Regions from separate parts of the Caproicibacterium lactatifermentans genome, predicted to be linked through region 3. Evidence: a T-box and tRNA genes for the amino acid it is inferred to sense, from the RefSeq annotation. Region 3 holds a T-box; the other regions hold tRNA genes.
The links. The T-box of region 3 lies ahead of GJQ69_RS04305 (valine--tRNA ligase). A T-box ahead of a tRNA ligase gene usually reads a tRNA of that ligase, here a tRNA-Val.

Region 1: it has a tRNA-Val gene. The T-box ahead of GJQ69_RS04305 (valine--tRNA ligase) is inferred to sense a tRNA for this amino acid. The anticodon was not compared.
Region 2: it has a tRNA-Val gene. The T-box ahead of GJQ69_RS04305 (valine--tRNA ligase) is inferred to sense a tRNA for this amino acid. The anticodon was not compared.

What each region holds. Positions count from the first base shown of each region.
Region 1 covers NZ_CP046051.1:1,971,669-1,977,094, forward strand. The annotation lists rRNA gene GJQ69_RS09605 (16S ribosomal RNA) at 1-1,485, opposite strand, end outside; gene sleB (spore cortex-lytic enzyme) at 1,837-2,532, shown strand; gene GJQ69_RS09615 (hypothetical protein) at 2,740-2,892, opposite strand; gene GJQ69_RS09620 (hypothetical protein) at 3,102-3,653, opposite strand; tRNA gene GJQ69_RS09625 (tRNA-Val) at 3,749-3,825, opposite strand; tRNA gene GJQ69_RS09630 (tRNA-Glu) at 3,870-3,945, opposite strand; tRNA gene GJQ69_RS09635 (tRNA-Met) at 3,949-4,025, opposite strand; gene GJQ69_RS09640 (IMP dehydrogenase) at 4,160-5,426, opposite strand, start outside.
Region 2 covers NZ_CP046051.1:1,113,925-1,119,350, reverse strand. The annotation lists gene lysA (diaminopimelate decarboxylase) at 1-392, shown strand, start outside; gene GJQ69_RS05435 (YerC/YecD family TrpR-related protein) at 525-854, shown strand; gene hslO (Hsp33 family molecular chaperone HslO) at 922-1,824, shown strand; tRNA gene GJQ69_RS05425 (tRNA-Val) at 1,911-1,987, shown strand; tRNA gene GJQ69_RS05420 (tRNA-Asp) at 1,993-2,069, shown strand; tRNA gene GJQ69_RS05415 (tRNA-Phe) at 2,075-2,150, shown strand; tRNA gene GJQ69_RS05410 (tRNA-Gly) at 2,154-2,229, shown strand; tRNA gene GJQ69_RS05405 (tRNA-Cys) at 2,235-2,309, shown strand; gene GJQ69_RS05400 (DNA-deoxyinosine glycosylase) at 2,384-2,917, shown strand; gene GJQ69_RS05395 (MATE family efflux transporter) at 2,901-4,283, shown strand; gene GJQ69_RS05390 (N-acetylmuramoyl-L-alanine amidase) at 4,342-5,124, shown strand; gene radA (DNA repair protein RadA) at 5,189-5,426, shown strand, end outside.
Region 3 covers NZ_CP046051.1:880,607-886,032, reverse strand. The annotation lists gene GJQ69_RS04305 (valine--tRNA ligase) at 1-2,579, opposite strand, end outside; T-box leader at 2,666-2,887, opposite strand; gene GJQ69_RS04300 (HAD family hydrolase) at 2,925-3,578, opposite strand; gene GJQ69_RS04295 (tRNA threonylcarbamoyladenosine dehydratase) at 3,575-4,303, opposite strand; gene GJQ69_RS04290 (Fur family transcriptional regulator) at 4,293-4,724, opposite strand; gene GJQ69_RS04285 (GNAT family N-acetyltransferase) at 4,817-5,426, opposite strand, start outside.

The sequences.
Region 1 (5,426 bases), 900 kb from region 3:
ATACGGCTACCTTGTTACGACTTCACCCCAGTCGCCAATCCTACCTTCGGCAGCGTCCTCCTTGCGGTTAGACTACTGACTTCGGGTATTACCGGCTCCCATGGTGTGACGGGCGGTGTGTACAAGGCCCGGGAACGTATTCACCGCGGCATTATGATCCGCGATTACTAGCAATTCCAACTTCATGCAGGCGGGTTTCAGCCTGCAATCCGAACTGAGACCGCTTTTTGAGGTTCGCTCCACCTCGCGGTATCGCTTCTCTCTGTTAACGGCCATTGTAGTACGTGTGTAGCCCAGGTCATAAGGGGCATGATGATTTGACGTCGTCCCCACCTTCCTCCGTTTTGTCAACGGCAGTCCTGCTAGAGTGCTCTTGCGTAGCAACTAACAGTAAGGGTTGCGCTCGTTGCGGGACTTAACCCAACATCTCACGACACGAGCTGACGACAACCATGCACCACCTGTCTCAACTTTCCCCGAAGGGCACCTAATGCATCTCTGCTTCGTTAGTTGGATGTCAAGACCTGGTAAGGTTCTTCGCGTTGCTTCGAATTAAACCACATACTCCACTGCTTGTGCGGGCCCCCGTCAATTCCTTTGAGTTTCAACCTTGCGGTCGTACTCCCCAGGTGGATTACTTATTGTGTTAACTCCGGCACGGAAGGGGTCAGACCCCCCACACCTAGTAATCATCGTTTACAGCATGGACTACCAGGGTATCTAATCCTGTTTGCTACCCATGCTTTCGTGCTTCAGCGTCAGTTAAAGCCCAGTAGGTCGCCTTCGCCACTGGTGTTCCTCCCGATCTCTACGCATTTCACCGCTACACCGGGAATTCCACCTACCTCTACTTCACTCAAGCCAAACAGTTTCAATTGCAGGCTATGGGTTAAGCCCATAGTTTTCACAGCTGACTTGCTTGGCCGCCTACGCACCCTTTACACCCAGTAAATCCGGACAACGCTCGCTCCCTACGTATTACCGCGGCTGCTGGCACGTAGTTAGCCGGAGCTTGCTGCCTAGGTACCGTCATTATCGTCCCTAGGTACAAAAGTTTACAATCCGAAGACCGTCTTCCTTCACGCGGCGTTGCTGCATCAGAGTTTCCTCCATTGTGCAATATCCCCCACTGCTGCCTCCCGTAGGAGTCTGGGCCGTGTCTCAGTCCCAATGTGGCCGTTCAACCTCTCAGTCCGGCTACCGATTGTCGCCATGGTGGGCTATTATCTCACCATCTAGCTAATCGGACGCGAGTCCATCTTTCAGCAGATTGCTCCTTTGATTTTCCGTCCATGTGAACAGAAAATGTCATGCGGTATTAGTGTCCGTTTCCAGACATTATCCCCCTCTGAAAGGCAGGTTCCTCACGCGTTACTCACCCGTCCGCCACTAAACTTTCTACCGAAGCAAAAAGTTTCGTTCGACTTGCATGTGTTAGGCACGCCGCCAGCGTTCGTCCTGAGCCAGGATCAAACTCTCTAAAATATGATATCTAAACGCCTTTCGGCATCCAAATCTACTCTAGAGCTTTTGTAGCTCGTTTTGATACGCTTGCGTATCGTTTTGCTGTTTTTTTACGAGTCAGCTTCTCGTCATTCCTCTCGGAATCTTTCGGGTCCGTTACTTGTCATCGTTGTTTAATTTTCAAGGTCCTGCGCCGCCTCAATTTCAGCTCCCTTAGGCCTTAGCCCCGGGCGCCTCTCTCGCGGCGACTCATATATAATACCACTGCTTTCTCCCTTTGTCAACTACTTTTTTCATCTTTTTTTGCTTTTTTTTAAAATCCGTATGAGTGGCACGTTTTGGGGCACAATTCTCTCTAAAAGGAGGATCGGTATGAAAAAAGCAGGTATGACAGCATGGCGTGTGCTGGTTGTTCTTCTTGTTTCCCTTCTTGCGTTCGGAATGCTGCTGCACTATGGCCGCAGCACTCAGACATTTTCCCGTCTGGGTTCTCAGGGTACAGAGGTTACCAAAATTCAGACAAAGCTCAAACAGATGGGCCTTTATTCTGGAAAGACTGACGGCATCTACGGCAGTTCCACGAAAAAGTCAGTTGTCACCTTTCAGAAACAGCAGGGCATTACTGCCGATGGTATAGCGGGCAAGCAAACGCTGCAGGCCCTAGGCATTAGCGGTGGTTCCAGCGCAATGGCAACGGGCGGACAGGGCAAGTACTCCAACAACGATATTAAGCTGCTGGCAACGATTGTGTCCGCGGAAGCGCGCGGAGAACCATATGAAGGACAGGTGGCCGTTGCTTCAGTTATTCTCAACCGTGTGGAACACCCCTCTTTCCCCAACACGCTTGCCGGAGTTATTTATCAGCCAGGTGCGTTTAGCTGCCTGACGGACGGCGGTGTCAATGCGGCGGTGTCGGATTCTGCCTACAAAGCTGTCCGCGACGCCATCAACGGATGGGACCCGTCCGGCGGTGCAATCTACTATTATAATCCCGTCAAAAGTACAAGCAAATGGATTTTCTCACGGCCAGTTATTACGGTTATCGGCAAGCATCGCTTCTGTTCGTGAAAAAAGAGCGCCCGGTCTTTCCCGGGTGCCTTTTTACATAGTATACGAAGCCGATGTCCTTTTGGCAAGGACTAAATAGATCCATATTATCATTTTTTATCCATTATATATTTTTATCTATAAGAATAGGAAATAACCGCTGTTTTCTTTTTCAAAATGTGCGGTAAGCTTTGGCATCTTTCTTCTCTCTGCCTGCCGGCCGCCGCCTCATCGCAGACTAAAGAATTCATGTTCCAAAATAGAAAGTTCTCTGTAGATATCTGTTGCCAGTGCAATGTCCAGATAGGAAAGGTCTCTTTCCCACTTGGAAACAGTTGTGTTTGTCACAAAAAACCGTTTTGTCCGTTCTGCTTGTGCCATCCCCACCTTGTCTGCGCTTCTGCATTGATATAGGCCCCAAAGCTTTCTTTTTCCTGTTTGCTATATTTCCTATATTGTTTTCGCCATAATTGCAGGTCGGCTTTTCTGCCTGCGTCAAGAGAATTTCCCCTTGGCGGCTCGACTGCTGCGCCACCCGCAAGAGTATACAAAAAGGGCGTGCCCTTTCCATAAAAGGCACGTCCTCTTTTTTAAGCCTTATAGGCCTTGAATTTTTCTATAATTTCTTTCTGCCGGGAAGATACTGTACTGCCATTGGCACTGTCCTTATATACCATCAGGTACTTGCCGTTGCTGCTCAGGCAGGCGGGGATTTTCTTTTCAAACAATGTAAAGCTGTTGCTTTGTTTGACTTCATCCAGAATCTTCTTTGCGGTGGCATTGGGGCTTTTCAAATCATATTCATAAAGCTCAATGGTTTCCGTACTGTTTTTGCTGATTGTCTTGGTATAGCGACGGCCGCCCTTGGCACCAATCAGCTCATACTCCAATTCTACGCCGCTGCCTTCGATATAATGGCTGTCGCCCATATAATTCAGCAGGCCCTTCAAATTGTCGCTGTATTTGGCTGGGTTCACACTGACGGCAGAACTCGCTGCCTGCGAAGGAGCCGCTGATGAAGCCGCCGAGGCCGCAGAAGAGGCAGAGCTGCTGGTACCGGAAACCGGCACATCCCCCGGCCCACAGGCCGCACAGGAAAGCACCAGTACTGCAGCTGCCGCAATAATCATTGCTTTTTTCATAATTTCCTCCGGTCATCTGCAAAAATATCTATATAGTAGAAAAACCGCTACCAAGAGCGGTTTTTGGTTCCGCGGTTTAAAAACCGCATTCTGTTTGGTGGACACGAGGGGACTCGAACCCATGACCTCTCGCGTGTGAGGCGAGCGCTCTAACCAGCTGAGCTACGCGTCCATACCTCAACAAAAGATAAGAAAAAGAAAAAAGGAAGATAAAAGTGGTGACCCGGACGGGATTCGAACCCATGAACCCGCCGTGAAAGGGCGGTGTCTTAAACCACTTGACGACCGGGCCATATGGTAGCGGCAATAGGATTTGAACCTATGACACTTCGGGTATGAACCGAATGCTCTAGCCAGCTGAGCTATGCCGCCATACAGCGCCTCACACGCTGCGAAGCGCTTATTATTATAACCGAAAGGACACTGTTTTGTCAAGCCCTTTTCAAAAATATATATTTTCAATGAAAAAAGCAATTCTTTGCGTTTTTTCGCCGCATAGTGTACGCTTACTTGGATTGATTGTTGACCGAATCCTTCAGCAGGACATCATGTGCGCCGCCCTCAACAATGCTGGTGCTGGAAACCAGTGTCAGCTTTGCCTTCTGCTGCAGTTCACGGATGGTCAGTGCACCGCAGTTACACATAGTGGACTTTACTTTATACAACGTTGTCTGCACGTTGTCCTTTAAAGAACCGGCATACGGCACATAAGAATCCACACCTTCCTCGAAGGAAAGCTTCTTTGCACCGCCCTGGTCATAGCGCTGCCAGTTGCGGGCACGGTTGCTGCCCTCGCCCCAGTACTCTTTCATATACTGACCATTGATATTGACCTTATTTGTCGGAGACTCATCAAAGCGGGAGAAATAACGACCCAGCATAACAAAATCAGCGCCCATAGCCAATGCCAGTGTCAGGTGGTGGTCATAAACAATACCGCCGTCCGAGCAAATCGGCACATAGACGCCGGTTTCCTTATAATACTCGTCGCGTGCCTGGGCTACCTCAATGACAGCGGTTGCTTGTCCGCGGCCGATGCCCTTGGTTTCACGGGTAATGCAGATGGAACCGCCGCCGATGCCAATTTTCACAAAGTCCACGCCGGCGTCCGCCAAAAAGCGGAAGCCGTCACCGTCCACGACATTTCCCGCACCAATCTTTACACTGTCGCCATACTGTTCACGTACCCAGGACAGTGTCATCTTCTGCCAGTCACTGTATCCTTCGGAGGAGTCGATGCACAGCACGTCCGCGCCGGCCTCCAGCAAAGCCGGAATGCGTTCTTTGTAGTCGCGGGTGTTAATACCGGCACCCACCATATAGCGCTTCTTGTCGTCCAGCAGCTCGCTTGCATTCTCTTTATGGGCGGAGTAGTCTTTCCGGAAAACAAAATAGTGAAGTCTTCCGTCCTGATCTAGCACCGGCAGTGCATTCAGCTTGTTTTCCCAAATGATGTCGTTGCACTCGGACAGGGTAGCTCCCATCGGTGCGGAGATAACCTTTTCAATCGGTGTCATAAAGGTATGCACCTGCGTTTCCACAGGCATACGGCTGATGCGGTAATCTCTGCTGGTAACAACGCCAAGCAATTTTCCGGTACCAGTACCGTCATCCGTGACCGCCACAGTGGAATGTCCGGTTTTTTTCTTCAGTTCCAAAATATCCGCCAGTGTCTGGTCCGGCTTAATGTTGGAGTCACTGGGAACAAAGCCCGCTTTGTAAGCCTTGACTCTGCCCACCATGGCAGCCTCCGCTTCAATGCTCTGGGAACCG
Region 2 (5,426 bases), 230 kb from region 3:
CACTCTATACCATAGGTGCTGTTAAAAGCATTCCGAATACTCGGACCTATGTTTCGGTTGATGGCGGCATGACAGATAATCCCCGCTACATTCTGTATCAATCCACTTATGAAGCAATCGTTGCAAACAAGGCAGAAAAGCCACGGGATTATACCGTGACGATTGCCGGCCGCTGCTGCGAATCCGGCGATTTGATACAGGAACACACACCTATCCAGAAGTGCGCCCCCGGGGACATCTTGGCGGTTCTCTCCACCGGTGCCTATAACTATTCAATGGCGTCTAATTACAACCGTGTTCCACGCCCGGCGGTCGTCTTTGTAAAGGACGGCAGCCCGCGTGTCGCTGTGCGCAGAGAATCCTATGCAGACCTTGTGCAGAACGATTTGTAAGTCTTAGTGAATAGAATACAGCATGAGGTAAAGGGCAGCAAAATGCCCTTTACTTTTGCACTTTTTTAGAGTAAAATTTTAAATAGGAACAACGACAAAATATTGCAATGAACAATGTAGGAGTGAACTGATTTGAATTCAAAAATTAAAGATGACAGTGTAGATTTCCTTTTTCAGGCGGTACTTTCTTTAAAGACTCCAGAGGAATGCTATGCTTTTTTTGAGGATTTGTGCACCGTGCCGGAGATTAAGGCCATGTCACAACGCTTGCTGGTTGCGCATATGTTGAGTACAAAGCAGAACTATCAGCATATTGTACACATCACACATGCATCTACTGCAACAATCAGCCGAGTAAACCGTTCGTTAAATTACGGGTGCGATGGTTATAAGTTGGTTTTTGACCGCTTGGATAAAAAAGCAGAAGAAAACGACAAAAAAGAAACGAAGAATGACCAATAAACAATTTTGGCCATGTATACTTACGTAGATTTTACTGGAAACTCATAAAAAGGAAAGACCAAGTTTTATGGATAGAATGATTCGTTGCCTTACAGAAAGCAGCCACATTATGGCTTGTGCTGTAGATTCTACTTACATGGTAGCAACAGCACAGCAGATTCACCATACCAGTCCAACCGCAACAGCCGCTTTGGGCCGTTTACTGACAGGAACATCTATGATGGGTGCCATGTTGAAAGACCAGGGCTCCAGCTTACAAGTGAAAATCAGTGGTGGAGGCCCAATTGGGAGCTTAACGGCAGAAGCAGACTGCTTTGGAAATTGTCACGGATATGCTGTACATCCTGAAGCGGACCTTCCGCTGAAACCAAACGGAAAATTGAACGTAGGTGGAGTTGTTGGCCGTAATGGTCTGTTAACCGTTGTCCGCGATGATAAGGGCCATAAACCCTACTCGGGACAGACCCAGCTTGTGTCAGGAGAAATTGCAGAAGACTTGGCAGCGTACTATGCATATAGTGAGCAGATACCTACGGTGTGTGCTTTGGGTGTTTTGGTGGGAAAAGAAAACGAGGCGCAGATACTGGCCGGCGGCTTGCTGATACAGGGTATGCCGGGTGTTACAGGGGATGAGCTGGAACAGCTGGAGAAGAATGCAGCAAAATTGCCCGCCGTTACAAAAATGCTGGCTTGTGGGAATAGCATAGAAGATATGTGTGACCTGGCTTTACAGGGAATGCCGTTTAAAAAGCTGGACGAAAGCAAAGTAGCCTATGCCTGTGGCTGTTCAAAACAGCGGGTGCTGCGCGCGCTGTCAACGCTGTCTCCAGCAGACATTCGTTCTTTGGCAAATAAGAAAACTGGATATGCGGAAGCAACATGCCAATTTTGTGGGCGTAAATATCGTTTTTCCGAGGAAGAACTGCAGTGCTTGGCGGCTACTGTCGAAAAAAGCAAAAACAACAAATAATTTTTTAAAAAATCCCTTGACATTCATCAAATGATGGTGTATTATAATACACGTCGCTGATAAACAACAGCAGCGCAGCAAAAATTGGGAGCATAGCTCAGCTGGTTAGAGCACCTGCCTTACAAGCAGGGGGTCATAGGTTCGAGTCCTATTGTTCCCACCAGCAGTGGCTCGGTAGTTCAGCTGGTTAGAACGCTAGCCTGTCACGCTAGAGGTCGACGGTTCGATCCCGTTCCGAGTCGCCATTTTTGCCTCTGTAGCTCAGTAGGTAGAGCAGGGGACTGAAAATCCCCGTGTCAGTGGTTCGATTCCGCTCGGAGGCACCATTTGCGAACGTAGCTCATTTGGTAGAGCGCCACCTTGCCAAGGTGGAGGTAGCGAGTTCGATCCTCGTCGTTCGCTCCATGTTTGGCGTCATAGCCAAGTGGTAAGGCATGGGTCTGCAAAACCCTGATGCCCCAGTTCGAATCTGGGTGACGCCTCCATGTCGCAGTAAACAGAGAGCTTTGTTTTCTCTGTTTACTTTTTTTTTATCTGAATGGAGGAAGTAACCGGGAACATGAATACTCAAACAGTTGAACATCCGCTGCGACCTGTTTTTGCGGCTGATTCCCGTGTCCTGATATTGGGCACCATGCCATCGCCAAAGTCGCGTGAAACCGGATTCTATTATGGACATCCACAAAATCGTTTTTGGCGCGTATTGGCAACTGTCTTTCATCAGCCGGTACCAAGTACCATAAACGAAAAGAAAACCTTGCTGCTACAAAATCATATTGCACTATGGGACGTACTTCGTGCCTGTTCTATTAGTGGTGCAGATGATTCAAGTATCAAGGACCCACAGCCAAATGATATTCCAAAGCTGCTAAGCAGGACAAATGTATATGCCGTCTTTACAACAGGGAAGAAAGCATATTCCCTGTACCAAAAATTGGTTTTTCCTACGACGCATTTACAAGCGGTTTCTTTACCGTCCACTAGCCCGGCAAATTGCAGAGTTTCTTTTACTGAACTCGTACAGGAATATCGTTATATCGCGAAGAAAGTAGAAGAAGGAGAAGAAAAAGAAAAGAATGGAAACTGCTGTTAAGCAAATTGAATCAAAGCAAACACCACAGCCAAACCGTATGGGTGTACAAAAAATGGTGCCTTTAGTCATTAGCATGTCATTGCCTACTATTTTTTCTATGCTGGTGCAGGCGCTCTATAATATTGTAGACAGTATTTTTGTTTCTCGCATCAATGAAAGCGCTATTACAGCAGTTTCATTGGTCTTTCCAATACAGAATCTTTTAATTGCTGTCTGTATTGGTACTGGCATCGGCATGAATTCACTGATTGCCCGGCGGCTTGGCGAGAAAAAAATAAAGGAAGCAAATCTGGCGGCGGACCATGGCGTGCTGCTCAGTGCCCTTAACTATGTATTTTTTCTGCTTCTTGGCCTTTTTGCGGCAGCTCCATTTGCGCATTCTTTCACAAAAAATCCACAAATCCTAAAGTGGGCTGTGCAGTATATGCAAATTGTGTGCATTGGTTCTTTTAGCTTTTGCTTTGAAGCTAACCTTGAAAAAGTCATTGGCGCAACTGGAAACATGGTATATCCCATGATTTTCCAACTGACAGGGGCGGTTGCTAATATTATATTGGACCCAATCTTTATTTTTACATTGCATATGGACGTTGCCGGTGCAGCGATTGCAACGATTATTGGGCAGTTCCTTTCCCTTTTGGTGGCTGTGTATGTGATACGCCATAAGAAAATGGAAGTACATATTTCTTTGCGGGATTTCCATTTCAGCTGGCAGACAATTCGGGATATCTATACCGTCGGTTTGCCGTCCATTGTTATGAATGCGATTGGTTCTGTTATGACTAGTGGACTAAACGCAATCCTTATTACGTTTAAAGATATAGGTAATACAGCTGTAGCGGTTTTCGGTGTATATTTTAAATTGCAGATGTTTGTGTTTATGCCCGTTTTTGGGCTGAACCAGGGCATTATTCCGATTATGGGGTATAATTATGGTGCCCACAATAAAAGGCGCTTAAATAGCTGCTTGCGTATCGGGATTGTTATTGCTGTATGCATTATGCTGTTTGGCATGACTTTGTTTATGGCAATTCCGGGTCAGCTGCTGAAAATATTCGATGCGTCGCCAAGTATGCTTTCAATGGGCATTCCAGCACTGCGCACCATCAGCCTTTGTTTTCTTCCGGCTGCACTGGGAATTTTGTTGTCTGCCGAGTTTACAGCTGTAGGTAAAGGCACATACAGCCTGATTGTTACGCTTATGCGGCAGCTGTGTGTGCTGCTTCCAGCGGCAGCCATTTTGGCTCAAGTAACAGGACGGGTAAATGCAGTATGGTTTGCTTTTCCGATTGCAGAAGTTTCATCTCTACTTACAAGCATCATCCTTCATATTCGCCTAAAAAAGACTCTGCTTCAAAAGCTGTAAGGTTCTGCTCCTTCCTCTGTCAACATATAAATGTAAATGCGAAAGAGGAGGAATGAAAATGAAAGTAAAACATATCAATATTTGGATGCTGGCAGCTTTTATTACTGTCTGCGTCCTATTTTTATTTTTGCTCTCTGTTTCCTGTTTCCATACTGCACAAACAGCTGTGGCTGCGGCGGCTGTACGACCGCTTGTGGTTTTAGATGCAGGACATGGTGGAGAAGATGGGGGAGCAGTCGGTTGCTCGCCTGTGCCCGAAAAAGTTTTAAATCTATCGATAACGAAGAAAATTGAAAAAGGATTGACATCTGCAGGCTGCCGTGTTGTTATGACACGTACAGATGATACAATGTTGGGGGACAACACACTCTCCACTTTGCATGAACGGAAAGTGTCTGATATTCATAAACGGCTTTCTATTTTGCAGGAAAATCCGGGCGGTATCTTCGTTAGTATCCATCAAAACCATTTTGCAGATGGTTATTATAATGGTGCACAGGTGTTTTATTCGTCGAATCACCCCAAAAGCAAAATTCTTGCGGAATCTATACGGCAATCCATCGTATCCAGTGTACAGCCCCAAAATAAACGGGAAAACAAAGCTGCTACCAGTTCCATTTATTTGCTGGCACATGCAAAAGATCCGGCAATCCTAATAGAGTGTGGTTTCCTCTCAAATGCCTCAGAAGCAAAACTGCTAAACGATACTGCTTATCAGCAGAAAATGGCCGACGCTGTTACACACGGAATTTTGAATTATCAGAAGCAGGGTGCTGCAGTGTCCTCTGCTGTGTCTTCAAACCGCTTGTATTCCTCCGTATCCTCCGCTATAATAAAGTAATTAGGAAAAAATTAAACACAAATCCATTAGTCCATTAATTATTGGTATGAGGAATGAACAAACGATGGCAGGAAAACTAAAAAGTATTTATAGATGTACAGAATGCGGATATGAATCTGCAAAATGGTATGGAAAATGTCCGGAATGCGGTGCATGGAATACCATGTCTGAAGCGCTGCAGGAGCCAGCTGTTTCGATGCGGCGCGGTAGTATAGGGCAGGGAATTTATCATCAAACAGCGCCGCAGGCGACACCAATTCGAGAAATTAGCATGGAGGAGGAGCCACGCTATAAAACGGGCG
Region 3 (5,426 bases):
TTTAGTTTTTGCGCGTTGGCACGAACACCGGCCACCACTTTCTCCGGTGCCTTGGTCATAAACTTTTCGTTCTGTAGTTTTGCCTGCGCGTTCTGATAGCCTTTCTGTGCGGAAGCAAGTTCCTTGTTCAGCCGCTTCTTTTCCGCTTCTTTATCTACCAATTCGTTCATTTGAATGTAGACTTTGGCGTCCGAAGTGACAATGGTCACGGCGCCATCTAGCGTAAACGATGGTGCAACCTGAATCTCCGTTGTGTAAGCGAGGCGTTTGAAAATCTCCTCGCCAGAACGGAATGTGTCCTGCTTTTCCGTTGCGATATACAGTGCTGTTTTGCGGGAAGGAGCTACGTTCATCTCGGAACGGCGGTTGCGGACACCACGCACGGCAGCCATAATGCTTTCCATCTTGTCGGCTTCCTCTGGGAATGCCAGCTGTGCATCATAGGCTGGATACGGTGCCATGATAAGCGCTTCCCCTGTATGCGGCAGTGCCTGCCAAATTTCCTCGGTAATATACGGCATAAAGGGATGCAGCAGCGCAAGCGTGCGCGTCATAACCCACACCAAAACCTGCCGTGCCTGCTGTGCGGCAGCCTCATCACTGCCCTGCAGACGAATTTTAGAAATCTCAATATACCAATCGCAGAACTCGTCCCACAGGAAGTCGTGCAGCTTCTGTGCAGCAATGCCAAACTCAAATTTTTCCAGATTATCGTTAATTTCCTGTGCCAGGCGATTGAAGGAGTCAAGAATCCATTTATCCTCCATGGTCAGGGTATCCGGCAGTGCATTTGGCACATTCTTCCCTTCAATATTCATCAGGATAAAGCGGGAAGCGTTCCATATCTTATTGGCAAAGTTCCGGCTGGCCTGCACACGCTCGTCCGAATAACGGGTATCGTTACCGGGGCTGATGCCGGTAATCAGTGTAAAGCGCAGGGCATCCGCGCCATACTGGTCAATGACCTTAATGGGGTCAATGCCATTGCCAAGGGATTTGCTCATTTTGCGTCCCTGGCTGTCCCGCACAAGGCCGTGGAAAAATACCGTATGGAACGGCACCTCACCGGTCTGCTCCAAACTGGAGAAAATCATGCGCGCAACCCAGAAGAAAATGATATCGTAGCCGGTTACCAGTGTATTGGTTGGGAAATAATAGTCCAAATCTTTGGTCTTGTCCGGCCAGCCCAGCACACTAAACGGCCACAGCGCGGAACTGAACCAGGTATCCAGTGTATCCTCGTCCTGGTGCAGATGATGACCGCCGCACTTGGGGCAGGTGTCCGGGTCCGTACGGGCAACAACTGTTTCACCGCAGTCGTCACAATACCACGCCGGAATCCGGTGGCCCCACCACAGCTGACGCGAAATGCACCAGTCACGGATATTTTCCATCCAGTTATAATAAATTTTTTCCATACGTTCCGGAATAAAGCGAACTTTGTCGGAGCGAACCGCATCGATTGCCGGTTTTGCCAGCGGTTCCATTTTAACAAACCACTGCTTGGAAACGCGCGGCTCAATGGTGCTGTGGCAGCGGTAGCAGGTACCCACGTTATGCTTGATGGGCTCAATGCTGACCAAATAGCCCTGCTCGTCCAGCTCTTTGACGATTTGTTTACGGGCCTCCATGCCGGACAGTCCCGCGTATTTGCCGCCATTTTCGTTAATGGAGCCGTCCTCGTTCATCATATTGATGACTTCCAAATGATGACGGCGGCCAACCTCAAAGTCGTTGGGGTCATGTGCCGGTGTGATTTTTACAACACCAGTACCAAAATCCTTTTCAACGTATTCGTCCGCCACAACCGGAATTTCACGGCCGACCAGCGGCAAAATTAGCGTTTTGCCAACAATATCTTTGTAGCGCTCATCGTCCGGGTGCACTGCCACGGCCGTATCACCCAGCATTGTTTCGGGGCGGGTAGTAGCGAGCTCCAGGTATCCGCTGCCGTCCTTAAAGGGGTAGCGAACGTGCCAGAAGGAACCGTCCTTTTCCTCGAACTCCACTTCAGCGTCAGAAATGGTTGTCTTGCAGTGCGGACACCAGTTGATAATCCGTTCGCCGCGGTAAATCAGTCCTTTTTCATACAGACGTACAAAAACTTCCCGTACGGCCTTACTGCAGCCTTCGTCCAGCGTGAAGCGTTCCCGCTGCCAGTCACAGGAAACACCCAATTTGCGCAGCTGCTGGTCGATGCGGCCACCAAACTTGTCCTTCCATGCCCACGCACGCTTTAAAAAAGCGTCCCGGCCTATCTGTACCTTGGTCACGCCCTCTTTGCGCATAGCCTCTACAATCTTTGCCTCGGTGGCAATGGAAGCGTGGTCCGTTCCGGGCACCCACAAGGCGCTGTAGCCCTGCATACGGCGCCAGCGGGTAAGAATGTCCTGCAGTGTTTCATCCATTGCATGGCCCAAGTGCAGCTGCCCGGTGATATTCGGCGGTGGAATAACAATGGTGTATGGCTTTTTCTTTGGGTCCGGCTCCGCGTGAAAATAACCGCCTTTTATCCAGAAGTCATAGATGCGATCCTCCACTTCGCCGTGATTATACGTTTTTGCAAGTTGTCTGCTCATTTGATTTTCCTCCTGCAATTTTGGATACCATGGGCTTAACAAAGCGTAAGATACAAAAAAGCCCCGGACAGGAACGGTTTCTTCCTGTCCGGGGCGAAATTTGCAAATTCCGCGGTACCACCCGCATTTGGCCCTATATGGGCCCTCTCTGCCGGTAACGCTGGCACACGGACTGCCCTACTATCCTTTTGGCTTTAGGCAGCCAGCTCCGGGGCGACGCATACGCATCTGCACACGCACAGGTTTCCACCGAAATGCCTGCTCTCTGCGGCTATATACAGATACCTTGTTCCCATCACTGCTTTTATCGATATAAATTTATTATAGGCGCAGCCAAACGCATTGTCAAGCATTGGTGCCCAGCTGTCCGTTGTTTAAACGTGTTAAAAGCGGCGGTACTTCCCGCAGTGACGGTAGCACTGCATCCGCCAACACACGAATTTCCACATTTGGCTGCATTAAATCCGGCACCATCACGGTGTACATACCGGCAGCGTGGCCGCTGCGAACACCGTTAAAGCTGTCCTCTACAACCATACACTGGTCCTGCGTACAGTCAAGGCGGCGGGCCGCTTCCAGAAAGATGTCCGGTGCGGGTTTACCATGGGTAATCTGATCCCCCGTAACAAGGCTTTGAAAATACGGTACCGTGCCGGAACCGTTTAAAATATCTTTAGCCCGCGATTCATACGAAGATGTCACCACAGCCATGCGGTATTCCTGTTTCTGCAGGGCATCCAGCATTTGATGCAGACCTGGCCTGGGAGGAATTCCGGTTTCCTTTAGGTGGCGGGCTGCTTCCTCATGGTAGCGGGCATACAGCGGCTCCGGCTCCTGGTGCAGACGGTCTTTCATCAGCGAAAGAATCTCTGTGCGGTCACGGCCAATGCAGTGCCAATAAAGCCCTTCCGGCAAACCAACCGCTACCCATGCGTCGTGGTTAACTCGTTCGGTATCGAACAGTGTTCCATCCATATCAAAAAGGACTGCAGTAATCATTCTTTTTCCTCCGACGGTGCTGTCAGGTCGTGGATAACGGCGCTTGCAAGCACCAAGCCCTCCACGCTGGGCACAAAGCTGACACTGCCAGGTGTTACCCTGCGGCCAGGTGCCGGCGTTTCTTTACTTTGCAGCGGCTTTTTTGCCGGTTCATCACTGTAAACAACTTTTAGACGGGGCACACCGCGTTTCCGCAACTCCCGGCGCATAACACGCGCCAGCGGGTCCGCCTGCGTTTCAAAAATATCCGCAATGCGGAAACGTGTGGGGTCCAATTTGTTTCCGGCACCCATGGCGCTGATAGACGGTATACCGCACTGGTAGGCTGTCTGCGCAATCAGGAGCTTGCTGCTGACTGTATCCACCGCATCTATAATATAATCGTATTTTGTAAAATCAAATTGTTCTGCGTTTTCCTCGGTGTAAAAACAGCGGCAGCTTTCTACCTGCACCATCGGGTTAATGTCCTGCATTCGCCGCTCCATGACATCTGTTTTATACTGCCCAATGGTGCTGTGCAGGGCAATGACCTGTCGGTTCAGGTTTGTCAGGCTGACGGTGTCACTGTCTACCAGTGTAAACTGGCCCACGCCGCAGCGGCACAGTGCCTCAGCCGCAAATCCGCCAACACCGCCGACGCCAAACAACAATACGGAACAATCCTCCAGTTTCTGCATGGACTGCCGCCCCAAAAGCAGCTCGGTCCGTGAAAATTCATTTATCATCTGGTTTTTCATCCTTCTTTGCCGCGCATTTCGGGCACAATCCCGAAAGCTCCAATCTGTGGCCGGTTATCTGATAGCCGGTCTTTTCTGCCCATTGTTTTTCCAGCGGTTCTATCGGGCAGCCGGAAAGTTCGATCACTTCCCCACACCCCGTACACCGCAGAATGTGACAGTGCCGGTGGTCATTCAGGCGAAAATACGCCTTGCCGTCCTGTCCCACTTCTTTCATGACAATTTCCTTTTCGAACAAAGTTGCCAGCGTGCGGTAAGCGGTTGACACACTCATATGCATATTCGGCAGGACCGCCAGATAAACCTCTTCCGCTGTCAGCGGCTTCTGCGCCGTACGCAGGACCGTCAAAATTGCCTCGCGCCGGCATGTCGTTTTCAGTTCTTTGGCTTTCAGCATTTCGTCTGCCATAGGTACACCTCCCCGCTGTCCGCTTTCTACCTGCAATTATAGACAGCGGTACAAAAAAAGTCAACAATTCCGCATACGCAACGGCATTCGGGCTATTTTTTTGGCTCCGTCATCAGCCAGTAATGTTCCGCCGTGGGAATGGAAAATCCCATGGACCGCTGCAAAGCAAAAGAAGCGTCATTGCCGAGAATCACATCGCCGAAAGGGACCTGTCCTTTTGCAAGGCTGCGATTCACCGCGTCTGCTTCCAGGGCAATACCGACACCCTGCCGTCGGAACTTTGGATATACTTCCAGCATACCCAGCGCACCCTCTGCGTGCTTCCCGATAAATCCCGCAAGCTCCTCCCCGACAAAGGCGCCGTAAAAGACGCCCGCACGCACCAGTTTTTCAATATACGGCGAGTCGTTAAACAAATGGTACTGCTGATTGACTGCCGGCGCATAGTGAAGTGTCAGCTGCCGAATTGAAAACACCGGAGAAACCGGCAGCGGCTTTTTGGATGTATAGACGGCAAAGCGGCAGGGGTTGCAGCTAAGGCCGCCGAATGTGTCTGCTCCGCAAAAGTACTTTTCAAAGGCTGCTTTATCCCACAGCTTGTGCGCCGTAAACAGTTTCGGTGCCTTTTGCAGGCGCCGGACCAGCCGGTCGGCCGCCTGTTCATTCGCCGCGCGCTGCATAATGGTCCCGTGCACGTCCAGC